3 regions of the Micromonospora sp. NPDC005252 genome follow, and region 2 is predicted to be linked to each of the others. Evidence: predicted binding sites of a transcription regulator. Region 2 holds the regulator's gene; each other region holds the start of a gene.
The links. The regulator HrcA, encoded in region 2, represses chaperone genes, less so after heat shock. The targets are predictions, from matches to a motif close to GGTTNGCACNCTCNNNNNGAGNGTGCNAACC.

Region 1 (5,047 bases), on a different contig from region 2:
AACCCGCCGTACTACGCCTGGCCGGGCATCGACGTGCGGTACACGCCAGCGGTGTGCGCCGCCCTGGCGCTCGGCTACCACCAGGACCGGACCGCCTGGAACATGACGGCGGACCTGTCGTACGACGAGTCACCGGCCCTGCGGTCGACGGAGGCCGCGGAGCAACGGCTGGCTGGGCAGGGCATCACGGTACGCCGGGCGGAGCCCGCGGACCTGCCGGCGCTGGCCGCGTTCGCCCGGTCCACCTTCGGTGGCGCCTGGGACGGCGAGCTGGCCGGGTCGGTGGGCCGCGCGGGGGCGGGCTGCCACCTGGCGGAGCGGACCGGCGAGGTGCTGGGTTTCGCCGCCTACGGGTCGTCCCGGCCGAGCTGGTTCGGGCCGATGGGCACCGCGCCCGCCGCCGAGGGGTCGGGCATCGGCGGGGTGCTGCTGCGACGCTGCCTGCGCGACCAGCGTGCGGCGGGGGTGGACCGGGCGCAGATTGGCTGGGTGGGGCCGGTGCCGTTCTACTCGGGCAGCGCGGGCGCCCGGATCGAGCGGGTCTTCTTCCTGTACCGGCGGACCCTACCGGTGACGTGAGAGGGCAAATGGGACATGAGTCCATTCGCCCGCATTACCCATCGACGCCCCCTACCGTTTCGGTAGAGGAGGCAGCCATGACCACGGATGACGACCAGACCGAGGACGGCCCGCCGATCACCTGGAAACCGGTCGGCGAACTGCCCGGCCAACTCCCGTTCGACCGGCTCGACTACGGCGACGCCGAGCAACTTGCCGAGATGACCACCGACGGCGAGCGGCTGACCGAGGAACCGCAGGAGATGGTGGACGCGCCGATCCAGCTGCTCCCGCCGTACGACCGGGCGCAGAAGCGCCGCAACCAGCGCCCACTGCCCACCTGACGACGAACGGGGCGGACCGCGTCAGCGGCCCGCCCCGTTCGGTGTGTCGGAACTGGACTCAGAAGTCCATGTCCCCGCCACCCGGGCCCGCCGGGGCAGCCGGGTTCTTCTCCGGCTTGTCCGCGACGACGGCCTCGGTGGTGAGGAAGAGCGCCGCGATGGAAGCGGCGTTCTGCAGCGCCGAGCGCGTCACCTTGGCCGGGTCGATGATGCCCGCGGCCAGCAGGTCGACGTACTCGCCGTTGGCGGCGTTGAGGCCGTGACCCGCTTCGAGGTTACGGACCTTCTCCACCACGACGCCGCCCTCGAGGCCGGCGTTGACGGCGATCTGCCGCAGCGGGGCGTCCAGCGCGACCTTGACGATGTTGGCACCGGTCGCCTCGTCGCCGACCAGGTCCAGCTTGTCGAAGGCGGTCTTGCCGGCCTGCACCAGCGCGACGCCACCACCCGGGACGATGCCCTCCTCGACGGCGGCCTTCGCGTTGCGAACGGCGTCCTCGATGCGGTGCTTGCGCTCCTTGAGCTCGACCTCGGTGGCCGCGCCGACCTTGATCACCGCAACGCCACCGGCCAGCTTGGCCAGCCGCTCCTGCAGCTTCTCGCGGTCGTAGTCGGAGTCGCTCTTGTCGATCTCGGCCCGGATCTGGTTGACCCGACCCTGGATCTGGTCGGCGTCGCCGGCACCGTCGACGATGGTGGTCTCGTCCTTGGTCACCACGACCTTGCGGGCGCGGCCCAGCATGTCGAGGCCGACGGCGTCCAGCTTGAGGCCGACTTCCTCGCTGATGACCTGGCCACCGGTGAGGATGGCGATGTCGGCGAGCATGGCCTTGCGGCGGTCACCGAAGCCCGGCGCCTTGACGGCGACGGACTTGAAGGTGCCCCGGACCTTGTTGACGACCAGGGTGGCCAGGGCCTCGCCCTCGATGTCCTCGGCGATGATCAGCAGCGACTTGCCCGACTGCATGACCTTCTCCAGGATCGGAAGCAGGTCCTTGACCGACGAGATCTTGCTGTTGACGATCAGGAGGTAGGGGTCGTCGAAGACGGCCTCCATGCGCTCCGGGTCGGTCATGAAGTAGGCCGAGATGTAGCCCTTGTCGAAGCGCATACCCTCGGTGAGCTCCAGCTCCAGCCCGAAGGTGTTGCTCTCCTCGACGGTGATGACGCCTTCCTTGCCGACCTTGTCCATCGCCTCGGCGATGATCTCGCCGACGGTGCTGTCGCCAGCGGAGATGGAGGCGGTGGAGGCGATCTGCTCCTTGGTCTCGACGTCCTTGGCGAGCTTGGACAGCTCCTCCGAGACGCTCGCGACCGCAGCCTCGATGCCCCGCTTCAGGGCCATCGGGTTGGCGCCGGCGGCCACGTTGCGCAGGCCCTCGCGAACCAGGGCCTGGGCCAGGACGGTCGCCGTCGTCGTGCCGTCACCGGCGACGTCGTCGGTCTTCTTGGCGACTTCCTTGACCAGCTCGGCGCCGATCTTCTCGTACGGATCCTCGAGCTCGATCTCCTTGGCGATGCTCACACCATCGTTGGTGATGGTGGGGGCACCCCACTTCTTCTCGAGCACGACGTTGCGGCCCTTCGGGCCGAGGGTCACCTTTACGGCGTCAGCGAGCTGGTTCATGCCCCGCTCGAGGCCGCGGCGCGCCTCTTCGTCGAACGCGATCATCTTTGCCATACGGCGTTGTCCTCCTGGACACTCACGGCCACCCGAGTGTGTGTCCCGGATGGGCCGCCTGGTTTACGCACCTTGGGACGCCGCCACCAGGCGACGACGACGTCCTCCGGCCGGGCCGGATAGCCCGCGACGACCGGCCATGTGCCGCCCCGGCGTCTCCACGCCTGGGCGACCTGGCCCCACCGTCCCGACCGTTGGCACTCACGGTACGCGAGTGCCAATGACTTGTTTAGCACTCTCACCTGCCGAGTGCAAGCACGATGACGCCGCTCAGCCGAGTTCGGCCGCCAGTCCGGCGCTGTTCACCGGCCCCTCATGGGCCCGCTGCTCGGTGTACGTGACCAGCAGACCGATCAACTGGACGAGGTGGGCCGGCAGCGCCAGCAGCGCCGCGACACCGATCACCGCCACCACCCCGACCGCGGCGCCCGGGGACGCGAACGGGTCCGTGCCCAACGCGCCGGTGCCCACCGACTCCAGGAAGCCCGGAACCACGGTGCCGACGATCACAGCCCCGCCCACCACGGCCACCCGGCCGAGCAGCAGCCCGAGCCGGGCGTGGAACATCCCGAACGACCGGCCGATCGGGTTCTGCCGCTCGAACAGGTAGACCGGGCCGGCCAGGCTCAACGCGAACGCCAGATAGATGCCCGGCAGGACGCAGAAGCAGAAGCCGATACCGATGAGCACGCTGACCAGCAACGTCCAGCCCCACAGGCCGAGCGCCCGGCGCAGGCCGTACCGCAGCGCCGCATCCAGGCTGGCGGGCCGGCCGGTCGCCTGCTGGGTGATCACCCAACTGCCGGCGGCCCACCCCACCGCCTGCACCAGACCGATCAGCAGGCTGCCGCCGACCAGCACGGCGACGAGGGTTGCCAGGGTGGCGGCGAAGTTGTCCGGCAGTCCGGCCGCCGGATCCATCTCGGCCTGCGCCTCCCAGCCGGGCGACGGGTCCACACCCAGCGAGATGACCGAGAGCACCGCCGCCGGCAAGACCTGCGTGAGCAGCATGATCGGCACCAACTGCCGCCAGCTTCGGCGCAGCGCGCCCCCGCACCGCTCGAACCAGGCCCCAATGCCGGCACCGGGCGGAGTGACCAGGGCGTCGTTCGGATCGAACCCGTGACCTGGCGGGTACCAGCTGACCGGCGCCCCCGGATACCACGGCTGCCCACCGTAGGGACCAGACCCCGGCGGGTAGCCGCCGGTGGGCGGAAAGACCCAGCCCTGCGGCGGCGCACCGGCCGGACCCCAACCGCCCCGCGCGGGATCCCAACCGGGCGGCGGCCCAGCCGGTGGACCCCAACCGCCCTGCGCGGTGGGATCCGGCGTACCCGCCGGACCGGCCTGCCCCCAACCCTGGGGGATCGGGCCGGGTGGCGGCCCGTATCCAGGCGGCATCGCAGGGCCGGGGCCGTATCCGGGTGGCATCGCAGGGCCGGGGCCGTATCCGGGCGGCATCGCAGGGCCGGGGCCGTATCCGGGCGGCATCGCAGGGCCGGGGCCGTATCCGGGCGGCATCGCAGGGCCGGGGTCGTGTCCGGGTGGCGGCCCGGGGTCTGCGCCGGAGGCCGGTGGCGTGCCCGGGGCCGCGCCGGAGATGGGTGAGGTGGGGTCGGACGGGCCCGGCTCACCCGGCCCGGAGGGCGTGGTGGGTGGGGGCGGCTGGTCGGTCATGAACCCTCCTCAGCATCGGCTGGAACGGCTCACGATCTTCCCGGGTGGGCGTCCGCACCGCAGCCCCGACCCGCCAGCCGATCGGGGGTGATCCGCGAGCGAAAAGGTCGGGAATTCGCTCAGGCGATGACGCGTACGTGTTCCGCCTGCGGGCCCTTCTGGCCCTGGGCGATCTCGAACTCCACCCGCTGGCCGTCGTCGAGCGCCTTGTAGCCGTCCATCTCGATCGCGGAGAAGTGGACGAACACGTCCTGACCGCCGTCGACGGCGATGAAGCCGTAGCCCTTTTCGGCGTTGAACCACTTCACGGAACCCTGTGCCACGGTGCACTTCCCTCACTCTTGCGCAGCGTTGCCTGCCCGGGCGCGCGGCACGGCCGGACGCCCTCGGACCACCGCCTCAGCGATCGACGACGGCCGCTGAAAGGGTGACCGAAATCGCACGCTACACGAGGAGTGACGGCCGCGCACGACCCCAAATCGGGCGTATTCCCGGGCGACCCGACCGGGTCCGGGGGCCGAACCGGAACGGGCCACGGACGACCGGTCCCGGCTCACCGCCCGGCGGCCCGGCAGCGGGGCGGGGCACGCCCCGAGGCAGCTCCCGCCCCTGTGGTAGGCATGCAGACATGACCACCGATATCGGCTCAGCCGCCGTTCGGCAGGCCGAGATCCACCGGGTCCAGCCGGAGGACGCCGCCCGGATGCGGGCACTGCGCCTGGAGATGCTCGCCGACGCGCCCTTGGCCTTCCTGGAGACCCTGGCGGACGCGGCGGCCCGACCGCAC
Region 2 (5,047 bases):
GGCGGCGCCGGCGATGCGGCGGGCGACCGTCGCGGTGGACTCGTCGGGCGCGCCGGCCACCACCGGCAGCCAGGGCCGGCGGGCCTGCTTCGCCGCCTCGCGGGCGGTGGCGACCCACTTCTCGCGGGCCCGTACGCCCCGGTCGCCGCGCCACTGGACCACCGAGCGCGACGCCGCCCAGGGCACGATCTCGTCCACCCCGACCTCGGTCATCGCCTGCACGGCCAGCTCGCCCCGGTCACCCTTGGCGATGCCCTGCACGGTGACGATCCGGGGTACGGGCGCGTCCGCGTACTCCCGGTAGGTGACGGTGACCTCCAGGCTGCCCCTGCCGACGGCGGTGACCACGGCGGCGGCCGTGCCACCCCGCCCGTCGGCGAGCAGCAGTTCCTCGCCGACGCGCAGCCGCTGCACGGTGGCGGCGTGGTGCCCCTCGGGCCCGTCGAGGGTCAGCGCGTCGCCGGTGGGCAGCGCGTCGACCAAAAAGAGCGGCGCGGACACGTCAGGCGTGGCCGTTGAACGCGTCGCGCATCCGGGAGAAGAAGCCGCCCTGCTTGGTCAGCTCGGCGACCTCCTCACCCCGGGTCTTGGCGAAGTCGCGCAGCATCTTCTCCTGGTCGGGGTCGAGCTTGGTGGGCGTCCGGACGTCGAGGTGCACGTAGAGGTCACCCCGGCCGGTGCCGCGCAGGTGCGGCACACCCCGGGCGCGCAGCCGCAGCGTGCTGGCCGGCTGGGTGCCGGCCTTGACGTCGACGGTCTCCTCGCTGTCCAGCGTCTTGATGGTGAGCCGGGTGCCCAGCGCGGCGGCGGTCATCGGCACGGTGACCCGGCAGTGCAGGTCGTCGCCCTTGCGGGAGTAGACGTCGTGTGGCCTCTCGTGGATCTCCACGTAGAGGTCACCGGCGGTGCCGCCGCCCGGGCCGACCTCGCCCTGCTGGGCCAGCCGGATCCGCATGCCGTCCTCGACACCGGCCGGGATCTTGACGGTGAGCGAACGGCGGGTGCGCACCCGGCCGTCGCCGGCACAGGTGGGGCAGGGGTGCGGGATGGTCGTGCCGTAGCCCTGGCAGACGGTGCACGGCCGGGCGGAGACCACCTGGCCGAGGAAGGTGCGCTGCACCGACTGCACCTCGCCCCGACCGCCGCACGCCTCGCAGGTGGCCAGGTGGGTGCCGGCCGCCGTGCCGGCGCCCGAGCAGGTGGTGCAGAGCACCGCGGTGTCGACGGTGATCGGGGCCTCGACGCCGAACGCCGTCTCGTGCAGGTCGAGTTCGAGCCGCAGGATCGCGTCGGCGCCCGGCCGGGTCCGCGGCCGTGGGCCACGGGCGCCACCTGCCGCGCCGCCGAAGAACGCGTCCATGATGTCCTGGAAGCCGACGAACGGGCCGGCTCCGCCCGGGCCACCCGGGCCGCCCGCGCCGCCGCCTCCCGGGGCGAGCGGGTCGCCACCCAGGTCGACGATCTGCCGCTTGCGGTCGTCCGAGAGGACCTCGTACGCGGCGTTGATGTCCTTGAACTTCTCCTGGGCCTCCGGGTCCGGATTGACGTCCGGGTGGAACTGGCGTGCCAGCTTGCGGTAGGCGCGCTTGATCTCGTCATCGGAGGCTTCCCGGCTGACACCGAGGATGCCGTAGTAGTCCCTGGCCACTGCGTTCCGTGTCCTCATGTTCGTCTCGCGTTACGCCGACCGGCGGCCGCAGCCGGCCGTCGGCCCTGACTGGTCAGTTCTGGGCCAGCAGCTCGCCCACGTAGCGTGCCACGGCGCGCACCGTGGCGATGGTGCCGGGGTAGTCCATGCGGGTGGGCCCCAACACGCCGAGGCCGCCCACGATGGTGGCACCCGGGCCGTACCCGGTGCTGACCACCGAGGCGGCGCGCAGGTTGTCGAACTCGTTCTCGTCGCCGATCAGGACCCGGGTCGTGCTGGGCTCGGTCTCGCCGATGAGCTTGAGCAGCACGACCTCCTCCTCCAGCGCCTCCAGGATGGGTCGCAGCGAGCCCTGGAAGTCGAGCAGGCCGCCCCGGGTGAGGTTGGCGGTGCCGGCCAGGGCGATGCGTTCCTCGTGCCGCTCGACAAGCGTCTCCAGCAGGACGGTGGAGAGGGTGGTCATCGCCGGACGCAGCTCGGCCGGCGCCTCCTCGACCAGCGCCTGCACCAGCGGCGGGGTCTCGGACAGCCGGGCGCCGGCGAGCTTCTCGTTGACGAGCCGGCGCAGGTCGGTGACGTCGTCGGCGGGGACCGGGCCGGGCAGCTCCACCAGCCGCTGCTCGACCCGCCCGGTGTCGGCGATCATGACGAGCATCAGCCGGGTGGTGGAGATCGGCACCAGCTCCAGGTGCCGCACCGAGGAGCGGGCCAGGCTCGGGTACTGCACGACGGCCACCTGCCGGGTGAGCTGGGCGAGCAGGCGTACGGTGCGGTGCACCACGTCGTCGAGATCGACCGCGCCGACGAGGAAGCGCTCGATGGCCCGGCGTTCGGCGGGACTGAGCGGCTTGACCCGGGACAGCCGGTCGACGAAGAGGCGGTAGCCGCGGTCGGTGGGCACCCGGCCGGCACTGGTGTGCGGCTGCCGGATGTAGCCCTCCTCCTCCAGCACGGCCATGTCGTTGCGGACCGTCGCCGGGGAGACCCCGAGCTGGTGGCGCTCGACCAGCGCCTTGCTGCCGACCGGCTCCTGGGTGGAGACGTAGTCCTCGACGATGGCGCGGAGCACGGCGAGCTTGCGGTCGTCCAGACCCATCCTCCGCACCTCCTGTCGCACGTCGGCCGGCGGCCCACCCGGGGCCGACGGCCGTCCTGGCACTCGACTGTAACGAGTGCCAGTCTACGTCGGCACCCCCGCCGACGCGATGATCAACGACAGGCCGTGGGTGCGGCCCGCGCCACCTTGCGCGGGCCGATCGGCCCGCGCGGCCGGGCGGTATCGCTCTGGTGCGACGTTGCCGCCGACACCTACCGTGACAGTCATGACTGAACCACCTCGCCCTCCCGGCGCGGGAGACCCCGGCAGTTACCCGCCGGAGCCGACCCTCCCGGGCTCGCCCTCCGCGGCCGAGCCGCCCACCGCACCACTGTCCGGGGCACCCGGCCCGGCCGGCTATCCCCCGGCCGGTGGCTATCCGCCGCCCACCGGTGACCAACCGCCGTCGGGCGGCTACCCTCCGCCAGGTGGTTACCCCCCGCCGGGCGGTTACCCCCCGGGCGGCCCGACTGGCGGGTATCCGACCGGCGGCGCCTTCGGCGGCCCCGGCGGCGGCTACGCCAACAACGAGGACAAGACCTGGGCGCTGGTCGCGCACTTCGGCGGCGCGGCCGGCATGATCATCAGTGGGGGCGTGCTCGGCTGGGTCGCCCCGCTGGTGGCGATGCTGGCCCGGGGCAACCAGTCCCCGACGGTCCGGGCGCACGCCGTCGCCGCGCTCAACTTCCAGCTCATCTGGTCGATCGTCGGCCTGGTCGGCTGGGTGCTCTCGTGCATCCTGATCGGCTTCATCGGCGTCGGGGCGGCCATCATCCTCGGCGCCGTGTTCGGCATCCTCGCCGGCATCAAGGCCAACGAGGGCAGCCTCTACCGCTACCCACTCTCGGCCAACCTCGTCAAGTGATCCGGGCCGGCCGCTCCCCCGGCCGGTCCGGCGCACCGCCCGCACGGCCGGCCGGGGCGCGGGCTGACCGGCGACGGTCGGTCGCACCTGCCGGCCGGGGCGGCGCGTCCGGGTCAGGGCAGCAGGTCGCGGACGACCGCGTCGGCGAGCAGCCGGCCGCGCAGGGTGAGCACCGCTCGGCCGGCGGCGTAGTCCCCGGCGGCCAGCAGGCCGTCGGCGAGGGCCCGCTCGGCGCCGGCCCGGCCGGCCGCGTCGAGCACCGCCAGCGGCAGCCCGCTGGCGAGCCGCAGCCGGAGCATCACGTCCTCCATGTGGGCCTCGTCGACGGTGAGCACCTCGCGGGCCAGGCCGGGTGACGCGCCGGAGGCCAGCCGCTGGGCGTACGTCGTGGGGTGCTTGACGTTCCACCAGCGCACCCCGCCGACGTGGCTGTGCGCCCCCGGGCCGAGCCCCCACCAGTCCGCGCCGGTCCAGTAGAGCAGGTTGTGCCGGCACCGGGCCGCGTCGGTGCGCGCCCAGTTGGACACCTCGTACCAGGACAGGCCGGCCGCGTCGAGGGCGGCCTCCGCGGCCAGGTAGCGGTCCGCGGCGACGTCGTCGCTGGGGTACGCCAGCTCGCCGCGCCGCATCCGGGCGGCGAGCCGGGTGCCGTCCTCGACGATGAGGGCGTACGCGCTGACGTGATCGACCCCGGCGGCGACGACCTGCTCCAGCGTGGCGGCGAAGTCCTCGGCCCGCTCCCCCGGCGTGCCGTAGATCAGGTCCAGGTTCACGTGCTCGAACCCGGCGTCGCGTGCCTCCAGGGCGGCGGCGGTGGCCCGACCGGCGCTGTGTTTGCGGTCCAGGATCGCCAGCACCCCCGGGGAGGCCGACTGCATGCCCAGCGAGATCCGGGTGTAGCCGGCCGCCCGCAGCCGCCGCAACGACTCCGGGGTGACCGACTCCGGGTTGGCCTCGGTGGTCACCTCGACGTCGGCGGCGAGCCCCCAGGTGCGGTCGATGCCGTCGAGGATGCGGGCCAGGTCGTCGGCGGGGAGCAGGGTCGGGGTGCCGCCGCCGACGAAGACCGTGTCGACCCGGGGCGGCGGACTGTCGCCGAGCACCCGGGCGGCGAGCGACAGCTCGGCCAGCACGGTGTCGGCGTACGCCTCGCGGCTGGCGCCCCCGCCCAGCTCGGCGGCCGTGTAGGTGTTGAAGTCGCAGTAGCCGCAGCGACTGGCGCAGAACGGCACGTGGACGTACACGCCGAAGCCGCGCGCGCCGACCGCCGAGGTGGCGGTGGCGGGCAGCGATCCGTCGACGGGGACGGTCTCACCATCTGGAAGGACGCCGGGCATGGCCACTAGTGTGCCCCGCATGACCTCTCCCGACGTCCTCGTGCGGGTCGCCACGGCCCGTGGGGTGACCACCCTCACCCTGGACAGCCCACACAACCGCA
Region 3 (5,047 bases), on a different contig from region 2:
CGCGACTCCGGATCGACAGTCGCGGCCGGCGCGGCCGGGGTCACCGGCGCCGGCGGGGCGGCGGGGCTCACCGGGACCGGCAGGCCCTCCGGCGGCCCGGCGGACGACACCGGCCATTCACCAGGACCGGCAGCCGGCGGGGTTGCCGGGCGGGAGGTGGCGGGTGAGGTCCAGGGCCAGGGGTCCAGCTCGAACGGGCCGGCGATGAACAGCCAGAGCACCAGGGCGCCGAGTCCCCCACCGACCAGCGACGGCAGCGCGTCGAAGACGTCCGCGCCGGGGCGGGTCAGCGCGGCGGCCACACCGACGACGCCGAACGCCGCGATCCCCGCCAGGCCCAGGGCCAGCCGGCGGACCGCCACCATTCCGAGCAGCGCGGCGAAGGCGCCCAGCAGCAGGGCCGTTCCGATCAGCAGGGCGATCTTGTCGGCGGTGCCGAAGACGTCGATGGCGAACTGCTTGAGCGGCTCGGGGACGGCGTCGACGACCACCCCGCCCACCGCGACCAGTGGCGCCGACCGGGGGCCGGTCAGCACCGCCACCGGCTCCGCGATCCCGATCGCGACGGCGGCGGCGGTCACTCCGGCCAGCGCGGCGTACCGCCGCGACGTGGTGCTCATCGGCCCAGTGTGCGCGATCAATCCGCCGGGTCGCCAACCATGTCAGCGCTTGGTAATGATCGCGGAGACGAACCGGGGCACACCGCCGTACGACGGTGTGCCCCGGGGCGGGTGTCGCTACCGGGTCAGAAGCCCGGGCCGTGCTGGTGACCGTGGCCGTGGCCGTGCCCACCGGCGGCGGCCGGCTCGGCCTGCTCCGGCTTCTCCACCACGAGGCTCTCGGTGGTGAGCAGCAGACCGGCGATCGAGGCGGCGTTGGTGACCGCGTTGCGGGTCACCTTCACCGGATCGATGATGCCGGCCTTGACCAGGTCGCCGTACTCGCCGGTGGCGGCGTCGAGGCCGTGGCCCCACTGCATGTCGGCGACCTTCTGCGTCACGACGTAGCCGTCGTGGCCGGCGTTCTGCGCGATCCAGCGCAGCGGCTCGACCAGCGCCTTGCGCACGATCGAGACGCCGACCTTCTCCTCGCCGGTGAAGCCCAGGTCGTCGTCGAGCACGGGAAGGATCTGCACCAGGGCGGCGCCGCCGCCGGGCACGGTGCCCTCCTCGACCGCGGCCTTGGTCGCCGCGATGGCGTCCTCGATGCGGTGCTTGCGCTCCTTCATCTCGACCTCGGTCGCCGCACCCACCTTGATCACGGCGATGCCGCCAGAGAGCTTCGCCAGCCGCTCGGCCAGCTTCTCCCGGTCCCAGTCGGAGTCGGAGGCCTCGATCTCCTTGCGGATCTGGGAGACCCGGTCGTCGACGTCGGCCTTCTGGCCGCCGCCGTCGACGATCGTGGTGTTCTCCTTGTCGACCACGACGCGCCGGGCGCTGCCGAGCACCTCCAGGCCGACCTGGTCGAGCTTGTAGCCCAGCTCCGGAGCGACCAGCTCGGCGCCGGTGGAGATCGCGATGTCCTGGAGCATGGCCTTGCGCCGGTCGCCGAAGCCCGGGGCCTTGACCGCGCAGACCTTGAGGGTCTTGCGCAGCGAGTTGACCACCAGGGTGGAGAGCGCCTGACCGTCCACGTCCTCGGCGATGATCAGCAGCGGCTTGCTGTTCTGCAGGACCTTCTCCAGCAGCGGCAGCAGCTCCTCGATCGCCGAGATCTTCTGGGTGGTGACCAGGATGTACGCGTCCTCCAGGACGGACTCCTGACCCTCCAGGTCGGTGACGAAGTTCGGCGAGATGAAGCCCTTGTCGAACTGGAGACCCTCGGTCACGTCCAGCTCGGTGGTGAGCATCGAGCCCTCCTCGACGGTGATGACACCGTCGCGGCCGACCCGCTCCATCGCCTCGGCGATCAGCTCGCCGATGGTGGCGTCCTGCGCCGAGATCGTCGCCACGTTCGCGATCGACTTCTTGTCAGCGACCTCGACGGCGCGGCCGAGCAGCGCCTCGGAGATCTTGGTGGCCGCCGCGTCGATGCCCCGCTTGAGGCCGGCCGGGTTGGTCCCGGCGGTCACGTTGCGCAGGCCCTCACGGACCATCGCCTGCGCCAGCACGGTCGCGGTGGTGGTCCCGTCGCCGGCGACGTCGTTGGTCTTGGTCGCCACCTCCTTGACCAGCTGCGCGCCGAGGTTCTCGTAGGGGTTGGTGAGCTCGATCTCCTTGGCGATGGTCACACCATCGTTGGTGATCGTCGGCGCACCGAATTTCTTGTCCAGGACGACGTTGCGCCCGCGCGGGCCGAGGGTGACCTTGACCGCGTCTGCGAGGGCGTTGACACCGTGCTCCAGCAGGTGCCGGGCGTCGTCCGAGAAGCTCAGGATCTTCGCCATGTATGTCCCTTCGAAGCGAAGCTGCCCCGGCCCGGCGAGCCGGACCGGGGCAGCGACACTGATCGGTTGCTTACTTCTCGATGACCGCGAGGACGTCGCGGGCGGAGAGCACCAGGTACTCCTCGCCGGCGTACTTGACCTCGGTGCCGCCGTACTTCGAGTAGAGGACGGTGTCGCCGACCTGCACGTCAACCGGAACCCGGTTGCCGTTGTCGTCGACGCGCCCCGGACCCACAGCGAGGACGGTGCCCTCCTGCGGCTTCTCCTTGGCGGTGTCGGGGATCACGATGCCCGACGCCGTGGTGGTCTCAGCCTCGTTCGCCTGGACCACGATGCGGTCCTCGAGCGGCTTGATCGCAACCTTGGTCGCGGTAGTCACGGGCATACCCTCCTGGGGTACTACTGGTTTCGTTGCCGGCCAGCGGGGCTGACCAGCGTCAATCTGCCTCATGCCACCGGGCGGGGCCGTCGTCGCGGGTGCCGGTCCGCCTGGCGTGCGCACCCGGGTCGCGAGACCCGGAAGCTGGCACCCTCAGGGTGAGAGTGCTAATCGCAGGTTATTCCGTGGCTAGCACTCCGTCAAGGAGAGTGCCAGCGCGTCGCGCCCCGCCAGCCGGTATTTCCGCCTCGGCCGGGAGAATGGTGGGGTGGATCTCGATCAGCTGGCGGCGCTGCGTACCCCCGAGGGGTCGGCCGCGCTCACGGCGGCGGCCGGGCTGGCCGGCGGTGATCCACTGGCGGCGGCGTCGGCGTTACGCGCCGGCGGGGTGCCGCCCGCGCTGGCCGCGGCGGCGCTCACCCAGGCCGAGCTGCGCCACCGGGCGGTCGGCAAGTTCGGCCCGGCTGCCGCCGGGATGTTCCTCACCCGCGCCGGGCTGGAGCAGGCCACCCGCCGGGTCGTCGCCGACCGCCGCGCCGAGCGGCTGCGCGCGGCCGGCGTGCGCACGCTGGCCGACCTCGGCTGCGGCCTCGGCGCCGACGCGCTCGCCGCCGCCCGCGCCGGCATCCGGGTGTACGGGGTGGAGGCCGACCCGGTGACCGCCGCGATGGCCGCCGCCAACGCCGCCGCCGCGGGGCTGGCCGAGCTGTTCACGGTCGAGTGCGGCGACGCCACCGCGTTCGACGTCTCCCGGGTCGACGGCGTCTTCTGTGACCCGGCCCGACGTACGAGCGGCACCGGTCGGCGGATCTTCGACCCGCGCGCCTACTCGCCACCGTGGGACTTCGTCACCGGGCTCGCGGAACGGGTGCCGCGCACGGTGGTGAAGGTGGCGCCGGGACTGGACCACGCGCTCATCCCGGCCGGCGCGGAGGCGGAGTGGGTCGGCGTGGACGGCGACCTGGTCGAGGCCGCGCTCTGGTGTGGGGACCTGGCCCAGGTGCCCCGCCGCGCGACTCTCTACCGGCAGGTGGGCGCCGAGACGCACCGTTTTCAGCTCACCGGCTCGGGCGCCACCGACGCGCCGGTCGGGCCACCGCGCCGCTACCTGTACGACCCGGATCCGGCCGTGGTCCGCGCGCACCTCGTCGCCGAACTGGCCGACCAGCTGGACGCCACGCTGGGTGACCCGAGCATCGCCTACCTCTACGCCGACCGGCCGACGCCCACCCCGTACGCCCGGTGCCTGGAGATCACCGACGTGCTGCCGTTCTCGCTCAAGCGCCTGCGGGCACTGCTGCGGGAACGGCGGGTGGGCCGGGTGGAGATCCTCAAGCGGGGCTCCGCGCTCACCCCGGAGCAGTTGCGGCGGGATCTGCGGTTGGCCGGCGACCAGGCGGCGAGCCTGGTGCTCACCCGGACGGCCGGGGCACCGACCGTGTTGGTCGGCCACCCGGTCCACTAGCGTCGTCGGTGTGGCGGGACAGGGCACTCCGGCGACCGCGCTGCTGGTCAAGCGTGGGATCGCGTATCGCACCCATCCGTACCGGGTCTCCCCGGACGTGCCGAACTACGGCGCGCTGGTCGCCGAGGCGCTCGGTGTGGCACCCGAGCGGGTGTTCAAGTCGCTGGTGACCGAGGTCGACGGCGCCCTGACCGTGGCGGTCGTCCCGGTCACCGGCGAGCTGGACCTCAAGGCGCTCGCGGCGGCGGTCGGCGGCAAGCGGGCGACGATGGCCGACCGGGCGGTCGCCGAGCGGGCCACCGGCTACGTTCGCGGCGGGATCAGCCCGCTCGGGCAGCGGCGGCGTCTGCCCACAGTGCTGGACGAATCCGCGCTGGATCTGCCGACGATCTACGTCTCGGCTGGCCGACGCGGTCTGCAACTCGAACTGGCCGCGGCGGATCTGGTGGCGTTGACCGACGCCCGCACCGCGCCGTTGCAGACCCACTGACGACAGTCGTTACGTCGACTCCCGCGTGGGATACCCGGGGAGTAACAGTCGCGTTGCTGAATTGTTATGGCTTCCAACAAACTTGGCACCTGCGCGGTCTTGTGGGACCAGTGTGACGCGAAATACGTTGCCGGACACAACAAAACAACACCTCCCCCACCTCCGAAAGGACCCTGCACATGCGTAAGGGGATCCTCACCATCGCCGCCGTGGGCCTGCTCGCGACCGGCGGTTTGACCGCCTGCGGCGACGACTCCGGCGACAAGGCCGCCTCCGCCAAGACCCCCAAGATCGGCGTCATCCTCCCGGACAGCAAGTCCTCCGCCC

Region 1: the regulator HrcA is predicted to act here: its motif matches at 2,776-2,806, upstream of groL (chaperonin GroEL).
Region 3: the regulator HrcA is predicted to act here: its motif matches at 2,908-2,938, upstream of groES (co-chaperone GroES).

What each region holds. Positions count from the first base shown of each region.
Region 1 covers NZ_JBIAKN010000001.1:273,405-278,451, reverse strand. The annotation lists gene ACFYPH_RS01300 (GNAT family N-acetyltransferase) at 1-579, shown strand, start outside; gene ACFYPH_RS01295 (hypothetical protein) at 657-902, shown strand; gene groL (chaperonin GroEL) at 961-2,583, opposite strand; gene ACFYPH_RS01285 (hypothetical protein) at 2,854-3,594, opposite strand; gene ACFYPH_RS01280 (cold-shock protein) at 4,380-4,583, opposite strand; gene ACFYPH_RS01275 (GNAT family N-acetyltransferase) at 4,889-5,047, shown strand, end outside.
Region 2 covers NZ_JBIAKN010000016.1:61,688-66,734, reverse strand. The annotation lists gene ACFYPH_RS28540 (16S rRNA (uracil(1498)-N(3))-methyltransferase) at 1-501, opposite strand, end outside; gene dnaJ (molecular chaperone DnaJ) at 503-1,648, opposite strand; gene hrcA (heat-inducible transcriptional repressor HrcA) at 1,722-2,744, opposite strand; gene ACFYPH_RS28525 (DUF4870 domain-containing protein) at 2,971-3,609, shown strand; gene hemW (radical SAM family heme chaperone HemW) at 3,723-4,946, opposite strand; gene ACFYPH_RS28515 (enoyl-CoA hydratase-related protein) at 4,966-5,047, shown strand, end outside.
Region 3 covers NZ_JBIAKN010000008.1:95,697-100,743, reverse strand. The annotation lists gene ACFYPH_RS22520 (molybdopterin-dependent oxidoreductase) at 1-620, opposite strand, end outside; gene groL (chaperonin GroEL) at 746-2,386, opposite strand; gene groES (co-chaperone GroES) at 2,457-2,771, opposite strand; gene ACFYPH_RS22505 (methyltransferase domain-containing protein) at 3,034-4,230, shown strand; gene ybaK (Cys-tRNA(Pro) deacylase) at 4,241-4,720, shown strand; gene ACFYPH_RS22495 (sugar ABC transporter substrate-binding protein) at 4,900-5,047, shown strand, end outside.